Regions from separate parts of the Paenarthrobacter sp. NPDC089714 genome, predicted to be linked through region 1. Evidence: predicted binding sites of a transcription regulator. Region 1 holds the regulator's gene; the other holds the start of a gene.
What was found. The regulator LexA, encoded in region 1, represses DNA repair genes until DNA is damaged. The targets are predictions, from matches to a motif close to TCGAACANNTGTTCGA.

Region 1 (7,514 bases):
ACCGCGCCACGCCGTCGTTTCGACCCGCACGGGGGAGGGAATTGCCGAACTCCTGGAGACCATCAGCCAGTCGATCCCGCGGCCGGGCGTCCGGCTGGAGGTGCTCATTCCCTACAACCGCGGCGAGCTGATCAACAAGCTGCATAACTCCGACGCCGAAATCCTTAGCCTTGAGCACGAGGAAGACGGCACGCGCGTGGTGGCGATGGTCCGCGAGGGCCTGGCCGCCGAGCTGGAGTCGTTCGTCAGCAATGGTTGAGAAGGTGGCGGCGGAACCCGCTGCGTCGGTGGGGGAGAAGTTCACCCTCGAGCTGTTGGACAAGGCTGTTGCAGGCATGGGCGGCCAAAGCCGCACTGGCCAGCATGAAATGGCCAAGCACGTTGCCCGGGCCATCGAGTCCGGGGAACACCTGCTGGTCCAGGCGGGAACGGGAACGGGTAAGTCGTTGGCTTACCTGATCCCGTTGATCGCCCATTCCATGGACAGCAACAAGCCCACGCTGGTGTCCACCGCCACCCTGGCCCTCCAGACGCAGATCGTGGGGAGGGACCTTCCCCGTCTGCTGGAGACCATCAACCCGGCCCTGGAACGGCCAGTGAATGTGGCGCTCGTCAAGGGCCGGGCCAACTACGTGTGCCTGCAAAAGCTCGAGGGCGGGTTTCCCAGCGAAGAACCCTCCGAGGGACAGCTTTTCTCCCTCGGAGAGGACACCAGCGTGCCGCACTTCGCCGCATCGCTGGGCGGGCCGTCGTCGCAACTGGGCAAGGAAGTAGTGCGGCTGCGCGAGTGGGCGGAGAAGACCGCCACGGGCGACCGCGACGAACTGATGCCGGGTGTGACAGACCGTGCATGGCGCCAGGTTTCAGTTACCTCGATGGAATGCCTGGGGGCGCAGAAGTGTCCCCTGGCGGAGGAGTGCTTCAGCGAGCAGGCACGCGCCCGGGCGGCGGAAGCCGATGTGGTGGTCACCAACCACGCGATGCTCGCCGTGAGCGCCTTTGAGGGACTGGCAGTCCTTCCGGAGTATGACGTGGTGGTGGTGGACGAAGCCCACGAACTCCAGGACCGGGTCACGGGAGCCGTGTCCGGCCAGTTGTCCGTGGCCATGATCCATGCTGCGGCCTCAAGCGCACGCAAGCACACGGCCATCACCGTCGATGCCCTGAACGCGGCCGCGGACAGGTTGGACATGGCCCTTGTTGGTGTTCCAAGCGGCTTGGTGCCCAACGGCCTCAACGACGAACAACTTGATTGCCTGGACCAGCTCCGGGACGCCACCAGGGCCGCCCTGTCCGATTCGAAAACGGATTCGTCGAACGCCGTGGACGGTGGACGCCAGTTGGCCCGTTCGCGGCTCATGCTCATTCTGGAACTATCGGAGCGGTTGCTGGCCGCGAAGGAAAATCGTGAAGTGGTGTGGTTCTCCAGGAACAGCACTTTCGATCCCCAGCAGGGCTACTCGCCGCCTGACGAAACAGCTCCCGCACTCATTAATATTGCTCCCCTGAGCGTGGCCGGACGCCTCCGGGAAGGGCTGTTTGCGGGCCACACGGTGGTTCTGACGTCCGCCACGCTGGCCATCGGGTCGGCGTTCGAGCCGGCCGCGGGCGGGCTGGGCCTGCTGGGGGACGGAGCTCCCAGCTGGACAGGCTTGGACGTGGGATCGCCCTTTGACTATCCGAAGCAGGGCGTCCTCTACGTGGCGAAGCACTTGCCCAAGCCCGGACGCGGCACCTCGCCCGAAGCCCTCGACGAGCTTGAGGACCTCATCCGTGCCTCCGGCGGCGGAGCGTTGTGCCTGTTTTCGTCCCGGCGGGCAGCCGAGGAAGCCGCGGAAGCCATGCGGCTGCGGCTCGATGTGGACATCCTGTGCCAAGGAGAATCCACCATGGCAGCGCTGGTGAAACAGTTCGCTGACGAACCCGATACGTGCCTTTTCGGCACCATGTCCCTGTGGCAGGGGGTGGACGTGCCGGGTGGCTCGTGCCGCCTGGTGGTCATTGACAGGATCCCCTTCCCACGGCCCGATGATCCCCTGATGACGGCAAGGTCGCGTGCTGTGGCTCAGTCCGGTGGAAACGGGTTCATGGCCGTCTCGGCGACCCATGCCGCAATCCGCCTGGCGCAGGGAGCAGGCCGGTTGATCCGGTCTACGGGAGACAAGGGCGTGGTGGCGATACTCGACTCGAGGCTTTCCACCGAAAGGTACGGCGGCTTCCTGCGGGCTGCCTTGCCGCCCTTCTGGGCCACGACCGACCGGAAGACCGTCCAGGGCGCCTTGCAAAGGCTGGCCCGGAGCGGGCGATAAGACGATTCTTCAGGGGTGCCCGCCACCGCTGGCGCGGGCACCCCTGAAGCAGTGTGTGCCGACGCGGGTCTTCGAACAGACCTTCTGGAGGATGGCCCTTAAAGGGAGCGCAACACCGACACGACTTTGCCCATGATGGTGGCTTGATCGCCGAGGATGGGCTCGTACTGGGTGTTCTGGGGGAGGAGCCAAGTGTGGCCGTCGCGTTGGCGGAATGTCTTGACCGTGGCCTCGTCGTCCAGGAGGGCTGCCACGATATCGCCGTTGATGGCGTCATTCTGCCGGCGGACAACAACCCAGTCGCCATCGCAGATGGCGGCGTCGATCATGGAATCACCGGCGACCTTCAGCATGAAGAGTTCGCCATGGCCCACCAATTGCCGCGGGAGGGGCAGGACGTCCTCCACGGTCTGGTCGGCCAGGATCGGGCCACCGGCAGCGATGCGGCCCACCAGGGGAACCATCGCGGTGTCGCTGGCACTTGCCAGCTCGGTGACGGCGAGGCCGCCGGTACTGCGCAACGTTGCGGGGGCTTCCACTCCCGGGATGGTGGCACCACCGTCAAGGGTCAGTGGCATGAGGACTTCCATGGCGCGAGGACGCTTGGGGTCCCTCCTGAGGTAGCCGAGTTTTTCCAGCTGGGACAACTGGTGGGTGACGCTCGAGAGGCTGGCCAATCCCACCGTATCCCCGATTTCGCGCATGCTGGGCGGGTAGCCGTTGTCATTGACGGAGCGCTGGATGGTCTCGAGGATCTTCTTCTGACGGACAGTCAGGCTTTTGGGACTTTTGGTGGGCTGTTGGCTCCGCAGGGGTGCCCCGCCGCCTGTGGCCTTCGCTGCCATGTTCGCCATTGCCCTTCCGTTCCGCCCGGCGGCGTTCTGAGTGCTGCCGGGATGTGGGTCAAAAATGTCAGACCCTCCTGATGCACTGCTTTTGTGCCTGTTTCTTCCCTCAAACGTAGGCCAGGCACCAGCGTTTATCAAACATTTGTTCTAGCGAGTCTCGACACCGTTCGTTGATAAGTGCTAAAAATGTCATAGCAAGGTTCGAATATGTGTTCTAGTAATCCGGATCGAAGCCGAGATGTTCGAAGGAAGTGTTCGAATATCGCGGCGAGACCAACGAACACAAGGTATTGGCAGCAGGGTCCTGGTTCCCCGGGACCAGGCAATCGCTCAGAAGGGCTCAGCTCATGTCCGCAGTCACAACGTTCCACGAGTTCCGCAACGCGCCGGTACCCACCCGCATCCGGCTCACCCGGCGCGGGCGGATCGTTTTCTTTGGCATCCCGGCCATGTTGCTCGTGGCCGCGCTGCTCACGTTTGCGGGCTTCCTGAACTCGCCGGCCAAGGCCTCGGATTCCCCGTCGCAACTGCAACCGCCAGTCGCCGTCAGTGTCACCGTGCAGCCCGGTCAGTCCCTGTGGGGCATTGCAGGGGCTGCCGCACCCGAGCGTGACCCGCGGGACGTCATCACGGAGATCATCCAGCTGAATGATCTCCGTGGCGGACGCATCACCCCCGGTCAGCAATTGTTTGTTCCTGCCAAGTAGTCCATACGGACGGTGGCGCGGATCCTCTCCGGCGTCACAGTTACAGGGCACTCACCGGCGCACCTTAAACTGGTGGGGTGACTGACCAGCTTGAGCGACTCGACCGACTTCCCCTCCGGACCAACCTGCGTGGACTGAGCCCCTACGGCGCACCGCAGCTTGACGTTCCGATTCTGCTCAACGTCAACGAGAACACCCATGGAGTGCCCGCCGATGTCCAGGCCGCGATCACCGAAGCCGTGGCCGCAGCGGCCACCGGACTGAACCGTTACCCCGACCGCGAGTTCACTGAATTGCGGGAGGCGTTGGCGGAATTCCTGGGCCACGGCCTCAGTCCTGCGAACATCTGGGCTGCCAACGGATCCAACGAGGTTATCCAGCAGATCCTCCAGGCTTTCGGTGGTCCCGGCCGCAAGGCCCTTGGGTTCCCTCCCACGTATTCCATGTACCCCCTCCTGGCCAGCGGCACGGACACTGAGTACGTCCGTGGTGTTCGTGGCGGGGATTTCAGTTTGGACGCCGCGTCTGCCGCCGCGCAGGTGGCTGAGGCGGGCGCAAATATCGTCTTCCTGTGCTCGCCCAACAACCCCACCGGAACGGGTCTTGGCTTGGACGTCGTGGAGGCTGTCTATGAAGCAGGAGAGGCCAGCCAGGCGATCGTGATCGTGGACGAGGCTTACCACGAATTCGCCCACGACAACACTCCCAGTGCCCTGACCTTGCTGCCGGGCCGGGAACGGCTCATTGTTTCCCGCACCATGAGCAAGGCTTTCGCACTTGCCGGTGCGCGGTTGGGCTACATGGCTGCGGCGCCCGAGGTCACCGATGCCATCCGCCTGGTCCGGCTGCCGTACCACCTCTCGGCGGTAACGCAGGCGACCGCCCTGGCAGCCCTGCAGCACCGCGAGGCCCTGATGGCCGACGTCGAGGACATCAAGGTCCAGCGTGACCGCATCGTCACTGAATTGCTGCGGATGGGCCTCAAGCCGGCGGCCTCGGACTCCAATTACGTGTTCTTTGGTGGCTTGGAGAACCCGCAAGTCATCTGGCAGGGCCTGCTGGATGCTGGAGTACTGATCCGCGATGTTGGGATCCCCGGGCACTTGCGTGTCACTGCCGGTACCGAACAGGAGACCACAGCGTTCCTGGAAGCTCTTGAAGCGCTGCTGGCCGGCGAGGCCGGTGTTGCTCCACGGCTCGGTTAAGAAGCCACCCACTTAGACTTGTCCCTAGATCCATTTCCCTTTTCGTGTTAAGGACGTTCCCCAGATGAGCGAAACCGGCGCCACGCCGTCCGCTGCCCGTACCGCGCGCATGGAGCGCACCACCAGTGAGTCTTCTGTCCTGGTGGAGATCAACCTGGACGGTTCGGGTGTCTCGGACATCAGCACCTCGGTCCCGTTCTACGACCACATGCTGACTGCGCTGTGCAAGCACTCCTTGATCGACATGACGGTCAAGGCCACGGGGGACACCCACATCGACGCCCACCACACCGTTGAAGACGTGGCCATCACCTTCGGCGAGGTCCTGCGGACGGCGTTGGGAAACAAAGCCGGTATCCGTCGCTTCGGCGAGGCCACCGTTCCCCTGGATGAGGCTTTGGCCCACGCAGTTGTGGACGTTTCCGGCCGCCCCTACCTGGTGCACGGCGGGGAGCCCGCCGGACAGGAGTACCACCTGATCGGGGGACACTTCACTGGTTCACTGACGCGGCACGTCTTCGAAGCCATCACGCTGCACGCAGGTATCTGCCTGCACATGAATGTTCTGGCAGGACGCGACCCCCACCACATTGTGGAGGCACAGTTCAAGGCATTCGCCCGGGCGCTCCGCGCGGCCGTTGAATCCGATCCCCGCGTGGAGGGTATTCCGTCCACCAAGGGAGCACTATGAGCAACCAGATCCTCAAAGACGGTGCGGTGACTGACGCATCGGCTTCCGCAAAGCCCGAATCGCCCGAGGGCAAGCCCACGGTTACGGTGCTGGATTACGGCTCGGGAAATGTGCGTTCGGCGGTGCGGGCACTGGAGCGCGCAGGCGCCCACGTCGTGTTGAGCGCCAAGCCGGAAGACGTGCTGAACGCTGACGGACTGGTGGTTCCCGGGGTCGGTGCGTTCGAGACTGTCATGAAGGAGCTCAAGGCCGTTGATGGCATCCGCATGATCGGGCGCCGCGTTGCCGGAGGCCGGCCGGTCCTCGCCATTTGTGTTGGCCTTCAGGTGATGTTCGAGGCCGGAGTGGAGCACGGTACCGAATCCGAAGGAATGGCCGAATGGCCAGGCAAGGTAGAGCTCCTGCCCGCTCCCGTGGTTCCGCACATGGGGTGGAACACCGTGGACGTTCCGGAGGGGTCCAAGCTCTTCGCCGGAGTGGAGGACGAGCGTTTCTACTTTGTGCACTCCTACGGCGTTCAGGAATGGAACTTCGACGTTGTCCAGCCCCGGATGGCTCCGCCCATGGTGACGTGGTCCGAGCACGGAGCCCGTTTCATCGCCGCGGTGGAAAACGGCCCGCTGTGCGCTACGCAATTCCACCCGGAGAAATCGGGTGATGCCGGTGCCAGGCTGCTGCGCAACTGGGTGGACGGCCTCCGGAAACCTGAAGGCGCCGCCTGAATGTGGTCCGTAGTGCTCATGGGGCTCGCCGGCCTCCTGGTAGGTGGGGGCATCTCCTTCCACCAGCAGAAAAAGCCCCTCTGGGTTTCCATTTCCTTCTACGTGCTGGCCGGGATGTCCCTCCTGGCCGCCTACCTCCTGACGCTTCCGGGCAAGTAACCCGGCGTTCCCATCAACTGCAAGGACACACATGACCACGCCCGCACAGTCCGTTCTGGAACTCCTTCCCGCCGTCGACATTGTTGACGGCCAGGCGGTCCGCCTCCTCCAAGGAGAGGCGGGCTCGGAAACGAGCTATGGCACGCCCCTTGAAGCAGCCCTGAACTGGCAGGAAGCCGGCGCTGAGTGGGTGCACATGGTGGACCTCGACGCCGCCTTCGGCCGGGGCAACAACGCAGACCTGATCAGCGACGTGGTTTCCCAGCTCAACGTGAAGGTGGAGCTGTCCGGCGGGCTTCGCGACGATGAGTCGCTGGAACGCGCCCTGGCCCTCGGCGTAGCCCGGGTGAACCTCGGTACGGCTGCGTTGGAAAACCCGGAATGGACCCGCCGTGCCATCGAGCGCTTCGGCGACAAGATCGCCGTCGGTCTTGACGTCCGCGGAACCACGCTGGCCGGCCGCGGCTGGACCAAGGAGGGCGGCGATCTCTGGGAGGTCCTGGCCCGTCTTGAGGACGCCGGCTGCGCCCGTTACGTGGTCACCGACGTGACCAAGGATGGCACGCTGCAGGGACCCAACGTCGAACTGCTCCGCCAGATGGTGGAGAAGACCGGTAAGCCCGTGGTGGCGTCGGGTGGTATTTCCAGCCTTGAGGACCTCCGCGTGCTCCGTGAGTTGGTTCCGCTGGGCGTCGAGGGTGCGATCGTGGGCAAGGCGCTGTACGCCGGTGCCTTCACGCTCCCCGAAGCGCTGGACGTCGCCGGCCGCCGCTGATGGCAGGGCACCAGGAACACCGCCGGGAGCTTCCCGGGCACATTGCCGCCGCCCTGGCGGGTGCCGGCGGGCCCACCGATTCCGCCGGGCAGCCGTGG
Region 2 (7,514 bases), 250 kb from region 1:
CTGATCGCGTCCCAGAACGAGGAACCGTTGTCGGGGGCTTCGCCGTCGCCCGTGGTGCTGGTAACCACCAGCAGTTCCGCAACCGAGGCCAAAGTGAGCACATCGACGTCGTCCATGCAGCGCAGATCCGCTGGCCGGCCCGATGCGGTGAGTTCCGTGGCGCATTGGGCGGCGAACTCTTCGGCGTTGCCGGTCTGTGATGCCCACACCACCAGAACCGGAGGCTTGGAAGCGTCAGGGGTTCCGGCGGCTGCCGGCGGGGAGACGGTTGCTGGTGCCGCCGCAGCGGCACCGGAGGTGTTGCCAACAGCGGCGGGCGCGGCTGGGGATGAGAGTTCCAAGGTCCCGCCGGGGACGGGGGAGCGGGAGTACATGCCGGCGAGCATGCCGTCGATGAACATCCGCGTCTCCGGCGCGAACGGGGCGTTGGCTGGCAGTGCAGGTGCGCCGTGCGTGAGGTTGGCGGCGCCGGCGTTCAGCGCGGCAAGCATACCGGACAGGTAGGCCTGCTCGGTCGCGGTAAACGCGGGAGCCGGTGCGGGTTCGTGTCCCAGGATCCGTGAGAGCACTTGTCCTTGTGTCACTGCTGATACCTCCATGGCCGAGGTCTGGCCGGGTGTGTTCGGTGGCGCTGCCGGCACTCTGGCCTCTGCCGCAGCCGGCACGGACGGGGCTGCCGTGTCTGCGGGGACGGCGGGTGTGCTGGTCTTGACCTTGGTCAGGACCACGGCGCAGGCTTTGAATTCGGGTTGTTGGGAGATGGGGTCGATTGCGTCGTTGGTGACGGCGTTGATGGACAGGTATTCGCCGAAGGCATCGTTCCAGTGGAACGGTGCGAAACAGTTCCCGGGACGGACGCGGTCGGTCACGACGGCGGGAAGGACCGCCCGCCCGCGGCGGGACGCGACCTCGACGCTGTCTTTGTCGACGATGCCGAGCCGTTCGGCGTCCTCGGGGTGGATTTCGACGAACGGACCGGGGTTGAGTTTGTTGAGTTTGGCGACCTTGCCGGTTTTGGTCATGGTGTGCCATTGATGCGCGAGGCGTCCGGTGTTGAGCAGGATGGGGTAGTCGTCGTCGGGCATTTCCTTCGCGTCCATGTGCGGGCGGGCGAAGAACGAGGCCCGGCCGGTCGCCGTCGGGAACGCCAGTCGCGGAGTGCTGCCATCTTCACGGACGAGCAGTTTTTGGCTGATCCCGTCGTTGAGGTAGCGGATGGGGTTCCGGCCGCTGCCCTCGGCCGTGGCCGCCGGCCACTGCACCGGGGTTTCGCGAAGCCGGGCGTAGCTCACTCCACGAAGGTCGTACCCGGTCTTGGGGTTCCAGAATCCTTTGATCTCCTCGAAGACCTCCTCGGCGCTGGCGTAACTGAAAGCTTCAGCGAAGCCCATCTCGCAGGCGATGCGGGCAATGATCTGCCAGTCCGGCAGAGACTGTCCCGGTGCTTCAACACCTGGTTGGAACAACGTCAGGTTGCGTTCGGAGTTGATCATGACGCCCTCGGACTCGGTCCACAGCGAGGCGGGCAGCAGGACGTCGGCGTAGTCGTTGGTTTCGGTTTCGCGGAACGCGTCCTGGGTGATCACCAGCTCCGCGGCTTCGAGCCCGGCAAGAACCGTCTTCCGGTTCGCGACCGTTGCAACCGGGTTGGTGCAGATAATCCAGCACGCCTTGATCTGGCCCTCGGCCATACGCTGGAACATGTCGATGGTTCCGCCACCGGTCTCGGTGCGGATGGTGCCGGCAGGGACGCCCCAGGCCTTTTCGACGAACTCTCGGTCAGCGTCAACAATGGCTGAGCGCTGCCCAGGGAGTCCAGGGCCCATGTAGCCCATCTCGCGGCCGCCCATCGCGTTGGGCTGCCCGGTGAGGGAGAACGGCCCGCTCCCGGGCCGGCAGATCGCTCCGGTGGCCAGGTGGAGGTTGACGATCGCGTTGGTGTTCCACGTCCCGTGGGTGCTCTGGTTCAGGCCCATGGTCCAGCAGCTCATCCACTCACCGGCCTCACCGATCCACTGGGCGGCCTGCCGGATATCGGCTTCGGGAATGCCGGTGGTTTCGGCGACCTTCGCCGGGGTGTAGTCGGCCAGGAACTCCGGCATGGCCTCCCACCCCTCAGTGAATTCAGAGATGAACTCGGGATCGGTGTGGCCATTCTCCACCAGCAGGTGCATCAGCCCATTAAGCAGGGACAAGTCCGTGCCGGGTTTGATCTGCAGGAACAGATCGGCCTTGTCGGCGGTGGCATTGCGGCGCGGGTCCACGACGATCAGCTTGGCCCCCGCCTTGACCCGGTCCATCAGGCGAAGGAACAGGATCGGGTGGCAATCCGCCATGTTCGCCCCGGCCACGAAGAACACGTCGGCCTGGTCGAAATCCTGGTACGAACCCGGAGGGCCGTCAGCGCCCAACGAGAGCTTGTAGCCCGAGCCCGCACTGGCCATGCACAGCCGGGAGTTCGATTCGATCTGGTTGGTGCCGATGAAACCCTTTGCCAGCTTGTTCGCCAAGTACTGCGCCTCGAGGGACATCTGCCCGGAGACGTACAGGGAGATCGCGTCCGGGCCATGCGCGTCCAGGATCGTGCGGAGCTTTGCCGCGGTTTCGGTGATGGTTTGGTCCACGGCCATCGCCTGTGGTTCCTCGCCGCGGGAAGCCCGGACGAAAGCGCTCTCCATCCTCCCAGGAGCTGCGAGCATGTCCGCCGTCGTGGCGCCCTTCGTGCACAAGCGACCGAAGTTGGTGGGATGCTCCTTGTTGCCGGTGGACTTCAGCGCCCGGATTGCGCCCGTCTTTGGATCCTTGCCGATCTCAAGGACCAGGCCGCAGCCGACACCGCAGTATCCGCAGAGCGTCTTCACGGTACTTCCATGACCAGCAGCCAACGATTTACTTCCTCACCTGAGTCCCGATCCCACCAACAATTGCCGTGGTATCAATACTCAGATTCGGATAATTCGTATCCTTTGCTTGATGATTGCGGTCTTGTAAATAGTTCTCAACCGCAAATGCGGATTACCGGTTAGGCGCGCCGATCCAGGGAAGCGATCAACGCCTCAACCCGGCCCTTGATCTCGTCGCGGATCGGGCGGACGGATTCGACGCCCTTTCCGGCCGGGTCTTCGAGTACCCAGTCCTCGTAGCGTTTGCCGGGGAAGTAGGGGCATTCGTCGCCGCAGCCCATGGTGATGACGACGTCGGAGTCCTGGACAGCCTCGGTGGTGAGGACTTTCGGGATCTCGGCCGACATGTCGATGCCCACCTCGGCCATCGCTTCGACGGCGGCCGGGTTGACCTGCTCGGCGGGCTGCGAGCCGGCAGAGCGGACCTCAATGGCCCCGCCGGAAAGGGTGGTGAGGTAGGCGGCGGCCATCTGGGAGCGGCCGGCATTGTGGACGCAGACGAACAGGACAGAGGGCTTGTTGCTCATGTGAGCACCTTTCGGTCAGCCGCGGCATCCGCGGAAGCACTGGGAACGGGGTAGAGGAATCGGACCAGGGCAAACCCCAGAACGCCGCCGGCGAGTTGGGCCAGGATAAATCCCGGGGCGGAGGCCGGGGCGATCCCGGAGAAAGTATCAGTGATGGTCCGGGCGATCGTGACTGCAGGGTTGGCGAAGCTGGTGGATGAGGTGAACCAGTAGGCGGCTGCGATGTACCCGCCGACGGCGAACGCCACCCGATCCGCCCTGCCGGAACGGATGGTTCCGAAAACCACCATCAGCAGCCCGGCGGTAGCGATGACTTCAGCCAGCCAAAGACCCGGGCCGGACCGGTCACGTGCAGCAAAGGACACCGCATCCAGCCCGAACATCAGGTTCGCTGCGACCGTCCCCGCCAAACCGCCAAGAACCTGTGCCGAGGCCAGCACAGCCGCAGTCCGGGTGTCGATCATCCCCAAGGCACGCTCGACGAACGTGACCACGGGATTGAACGATGCCGAAACCGGCTGGAGAGCCAGGATCAGCGCGAGCAGTGCGGCGCCGGTGGCGAGGCTGTTCTGCAAAAGCTGCAGTCCGACGTCGTTCGGTGACAGCCGTGAGGCCATCACGCCCGACCCAACCACGGCCATCACCAGCAGGGAGGTGCCGATGAACTCAGCCGTGGCCCGCCGGGCCAGAACATTCTTCACGCGGCCTGCCCGCCGATCAGGGCAGCCAGGTTCTGCAACGCCTCGGTCCGGGCCTTGTAGTAAACCCACACGCCACGCTTCTCGCGATCCAGCAACCCAACCTCGTGCAGCACTTTCAGGTGGTGGCTGATGGTGGGCTGCGACAACTCAAAGGCGTCGTTGAGGTCGCACACGCACGCCTCGCCGCCCTCATGGGAGGCAACGAGGGACATGAGCCGCAACCGCACGGGGTCGGCCAGTGCCTTCAACAGCGGGGCGACACCCTCGGCTTCGCTTTCGGACAGGGGCTCCCTGGCGAGTGGTGAGCAGCAGGCGACCGCTTGAACCGGGGTCAGTTCCAAAGACATAGACACCTATAAATATTTACACTCATCTATGTTTTAGACAAGACCGCTACTTTGTCGTGGCCCCGCTGTACAGTTGAACCATTCGAATATTTGTTCGAAAAATACCGTGTTGAACCAGCCGAAGGCCGGGGTCATCTGCTAGCGCCGGAAGGGGGCCCGATGTCCAAACCAGCCCTCATGCGCCGGATGCAGGAGATCGCCCATGTGGACATCAACTGCTTCTATGCCTCGGCAGAGCGGGCCTTCAATCCGGCGCTCGAGGGCAAACCCCTGATCGTCCTGTCCAACAACGACGGTTGCGCCGTCACCAGGTCCCCGGAGGCCAAGAAGCTCGGGATCGGCGTAGGGGACCCGTGGTTCAAGATCGCCCCGCGGGCCAAGGAGTGGGGACTCATCGCGATGTCCAGCAACTACGAGCTCTACGGAGATATCAGCCTGCGCGTCATGGAACTCTTGCGCCGCTACTCGGCGTGGCAGGAGGTGTACTCCATCGATGAAGCGTTCCTGGGGGTCAAGGGCGGCCCGGAAAACCTCCTGGAGCTGGGCCGGACCATCAAGGAAGCGTGTCGCAAGCATGTGGGCGTTCCGGTGTGCGTAGGCATCGCCCCCACCAAGACCCTCGCCAAGCTCGCCAATAAGTGGGCCAAGCACAATCCCGCGTTCAATGGCGTGTGCCGCTGGGATTCCGTGCCGGCAGATCAGCGAGAGGCGCTCATGGCACGGCTGTCCGTCATCGAAATCTGGGGGATCGCCACCCGGCTTACCAAGAGGCTGAACGCCATCGGAATCTTCTCCATCCTGGACTTGGTGCGCGCGGACCCCGTGAAGCTGCGGGACAAGTTCTCGATCGTCGTGATGCGTACTGTGCTGGAGTTGCAGGGCACGCCGTGCATCCCCATGGAAGAGGAACGGATCGGGCGGGACCAGCTGATTTTCTCCCGCTCCTTTTCGACGCCGATTACGACGGCGGCGCAGTTGCGGCAGGTGCTCAGCGTCTATGGCCAGATGGCCAGTGCCCGCCTGGCGAAGCATGACCTCCAGGCCAAGCTGCTCACGGCCTACGCGGCAACATCCGTGTACAACCCGAACGACAAATCCTTCCCCACCGTCACCGTCAGGTTGCCCATGCCGACGTCGGATCCCGTGCTCCTGACCAAAGCCGCGCATGCCTTGGTGCCCAAGTTCCAGGAAGGGACCAAGTACGCCAAGGCGGGGATCATGGTCACGGACCTGCGGCCCACGGGCAACCAGAAACCGTTGGAGATATTCGAGAACCGCCACGAGGAACGGGGGATCGGGCCGCTCCTGGAACAGGTCAGCAAACGCTACGGCCGCGGCTCCATCGGCTTGGGGCATGCGGGCATCCGCGGCGGCCCGGACTGGTCCATGAAACGGGGCCTGCTCAGCCCCCGCTACACCACCCGTTGGGACGAACTGCCCCTGGTGAAGGCAGCCTGAAATGAACGGTGGCGCAGCGGGATGCAGAGAGGACTACGCCCGCAGGCGGTACCCGCGTTTCACCACGGTCTCCACGAGCTTGCCGTCGGGCAGCGAGGACCGCAGCCGGCTGACCGTCATGTCCAAGGCGTGCACGGAACCGCGGAGGTCCAGCAGGTCGGACAACGCTTCCCGGGACAGCACGGCGCCACCGGCACCCAAGAGGGCCCGCAGCAACAGCAACGGGGCGGGCGCCAGTTCCACCACCTCACCGTTGATCCGCAGGCAACGCCCACGCAGCTCGATGGTGGCGCTCCTGGTCTCCAGGCGGCGCACGTGGTTCAAGGAAAGGTGCTCAGTGACCAGGCGTATCAGGGCACCCATGCGGTACCGGTCCGGAATGAGCGGCGTCAGCCCGGCGTCGACCAATGGCTGGGCGGTGACCGGCCCCACGGCCGCGACAGTTACGGGTCCCTTGAGTGCCTCGATGAGCTGGCGGTACAGGCCCATCTCGTGCGCTGTGCTCCACATGGCATCCACGGCCGGGGCACTGGTGAACGTCAGGACGTCCAGATTCCCGCCGACCACGGCTTCGATCAGGCGCGGCAGCTTGTCCTCGCCGTCAGGTTTCACCCACCGGTAAGGAGTGACGGTCAGCACCGTCGCGCCGGACATCCGCAGCCGCTCAAGTTGGCGCACATCCGTGTAGCCGTGAAGCTGCACGGCCACGGTCTTGCCGCGGACTCCTTCCGCGAGGAGCATGTCCACGAGTGTCGCCGTGGTTTCGTCGCTGCTGATTCCGACGTCGGCAAGACCCGCCGCGCGCACGGCACCGCGGGCCTTGGGGCCGCGGACGAACATCCGGCAGGCAGACAGTGTCTCCAGGAGTTGCTCGCCGATCCCGAAGGAATCCGCGGCCTCGCACCAGCGTCGCATGCCATAGGCCGTGGTGGCGATGCAGATGTCAGGTTTGGCCTCGATGATGGTCCGTGTGTCCTCGATGAGGACCAAGTCCTCCTGGACGGGAGCGATCTTCAAGGCGGGAGCATGGAGCACGCTCGCACCGCGGCGTTCCAGGGCCTCGATGAGGTCCCGGGAACGGCGGTGTGAGGTGACACCGATGCGAAAACCATCCAGCGGCAGCTCGGCGGCTTCGGTGGCCTCGGCCAACGTCACAGCAGCTTCGAGATCGTGTGCAACAGTCATGGGTCTACCTTCAGGCTTCAAGGAGCGAAGCCGCGAGGCGGCTCAGTTCAGCGGATGCTTCGGCATGATTGCGGTTGGCTTCAGCCACCCGGACCACCTCGCCGATGACCAGCACGGCCGGGTTGCTGCAACCGGTGGCTGCCGTTTCGATGGTACCCAGATCCGCGATGGTGGTGCGTTGGCCGGGGCGGTATCCGCGCTCCACTACTGCCATGGGCATGTCGGGTTTCATGCCGGCGCGGCGGAGTCCCGCGGCAAGCTGGGGGAGCGTGCCGATGCCCATCAGGACCACGATGGTTCCGCCGAGGCCCGCCAGGTGGGTGTGCTCCTTCTCGGTGAGGGGAGCGTGACCGGAAACCACCGTGAACATGTGGCTTACTTCCCTGTGGGTGA

Region 2: the regulator LexA is predicted to act here: its motif matches at 4,561-4,576, upstream of ACIPY3_RS05350 (Y-family DNA polymerase).

The regions. Positions count from the first base shown of each region.
Region 1 is NZ_JBIVGX010000002.1:424,753-432,266, forward strand. Features, by position in the region: gene hflX (GTPase HflX) at 1-259, shown strand, start outside; gene ACIPY3_RS06405 (ATP-dependent DNA helicase) at 252-2,309, shown strand; gene lexA (transcriptional repressor LexA) at 2,408-3,154, opposite strand; gene ACIPY3_RS06415 (LysM peptidoglycan-binding domain-containing protein) at 3,505-3,864, shown strand; gene ACIPY3_RS06420 (histidinol-phosphate transaminase) at 3,942-5,069, shown strand; gene hisB (imidazoleglycerol-phosphate dehydratase HisB) at 5,134-5,760, shown strand; gene hisH (imidazole glycerol phosphate synthase subunit HisH) at 5,757-6,482, shown strand; gene ACIPY3_RS06435 (hypothetical protein) at 6,483-6,641, shown strand; gene priA (bifunctional 1-(5-phosphoribosyl)-5-((5-phosphoribosylamino)methylideneamino)imidazole-4-carboxamide isomerase/phosphoribosylanthranilate isomerase PriA) at 6,673-7,416, shown strand; gene ACIPY3_RS06445 (SseB family protein) at 7,416-7,514, shown strand, end outside.
Region 2 is NZ_JBIVGX010000002.1:171,803-179,316, forward strand. Features, by position in the region: gene ACIPY3_RS05330 (molybdopterin-dependent oxidoreductase) at 1-2,861, opposite strand, end outside; gene ACIPY3_RS05335 (arsenate reductase ArsC) at 3,023-3,430, opposite strand; gene ACIPY3_RS05340 (aquaporin) at 3,427-4,131, opposite strand; gene ACIPY3_RS05345 (metalloregulator ArsR/SmtB family transcription factor) at 4,128-4,478, opposite strand; gene ACIPY3_RS05350 (Y-family DNA polymerase) at 4,638-5,936, shown strand; gene ACIPY3_RS05355 (uroporphyrinogen-III synthase) at 5,970-7,121, opposite strand; gene cobA (uroporphyrinogen-III C-methyltransferase) at 7,132-7,514, opposite strand, start outside.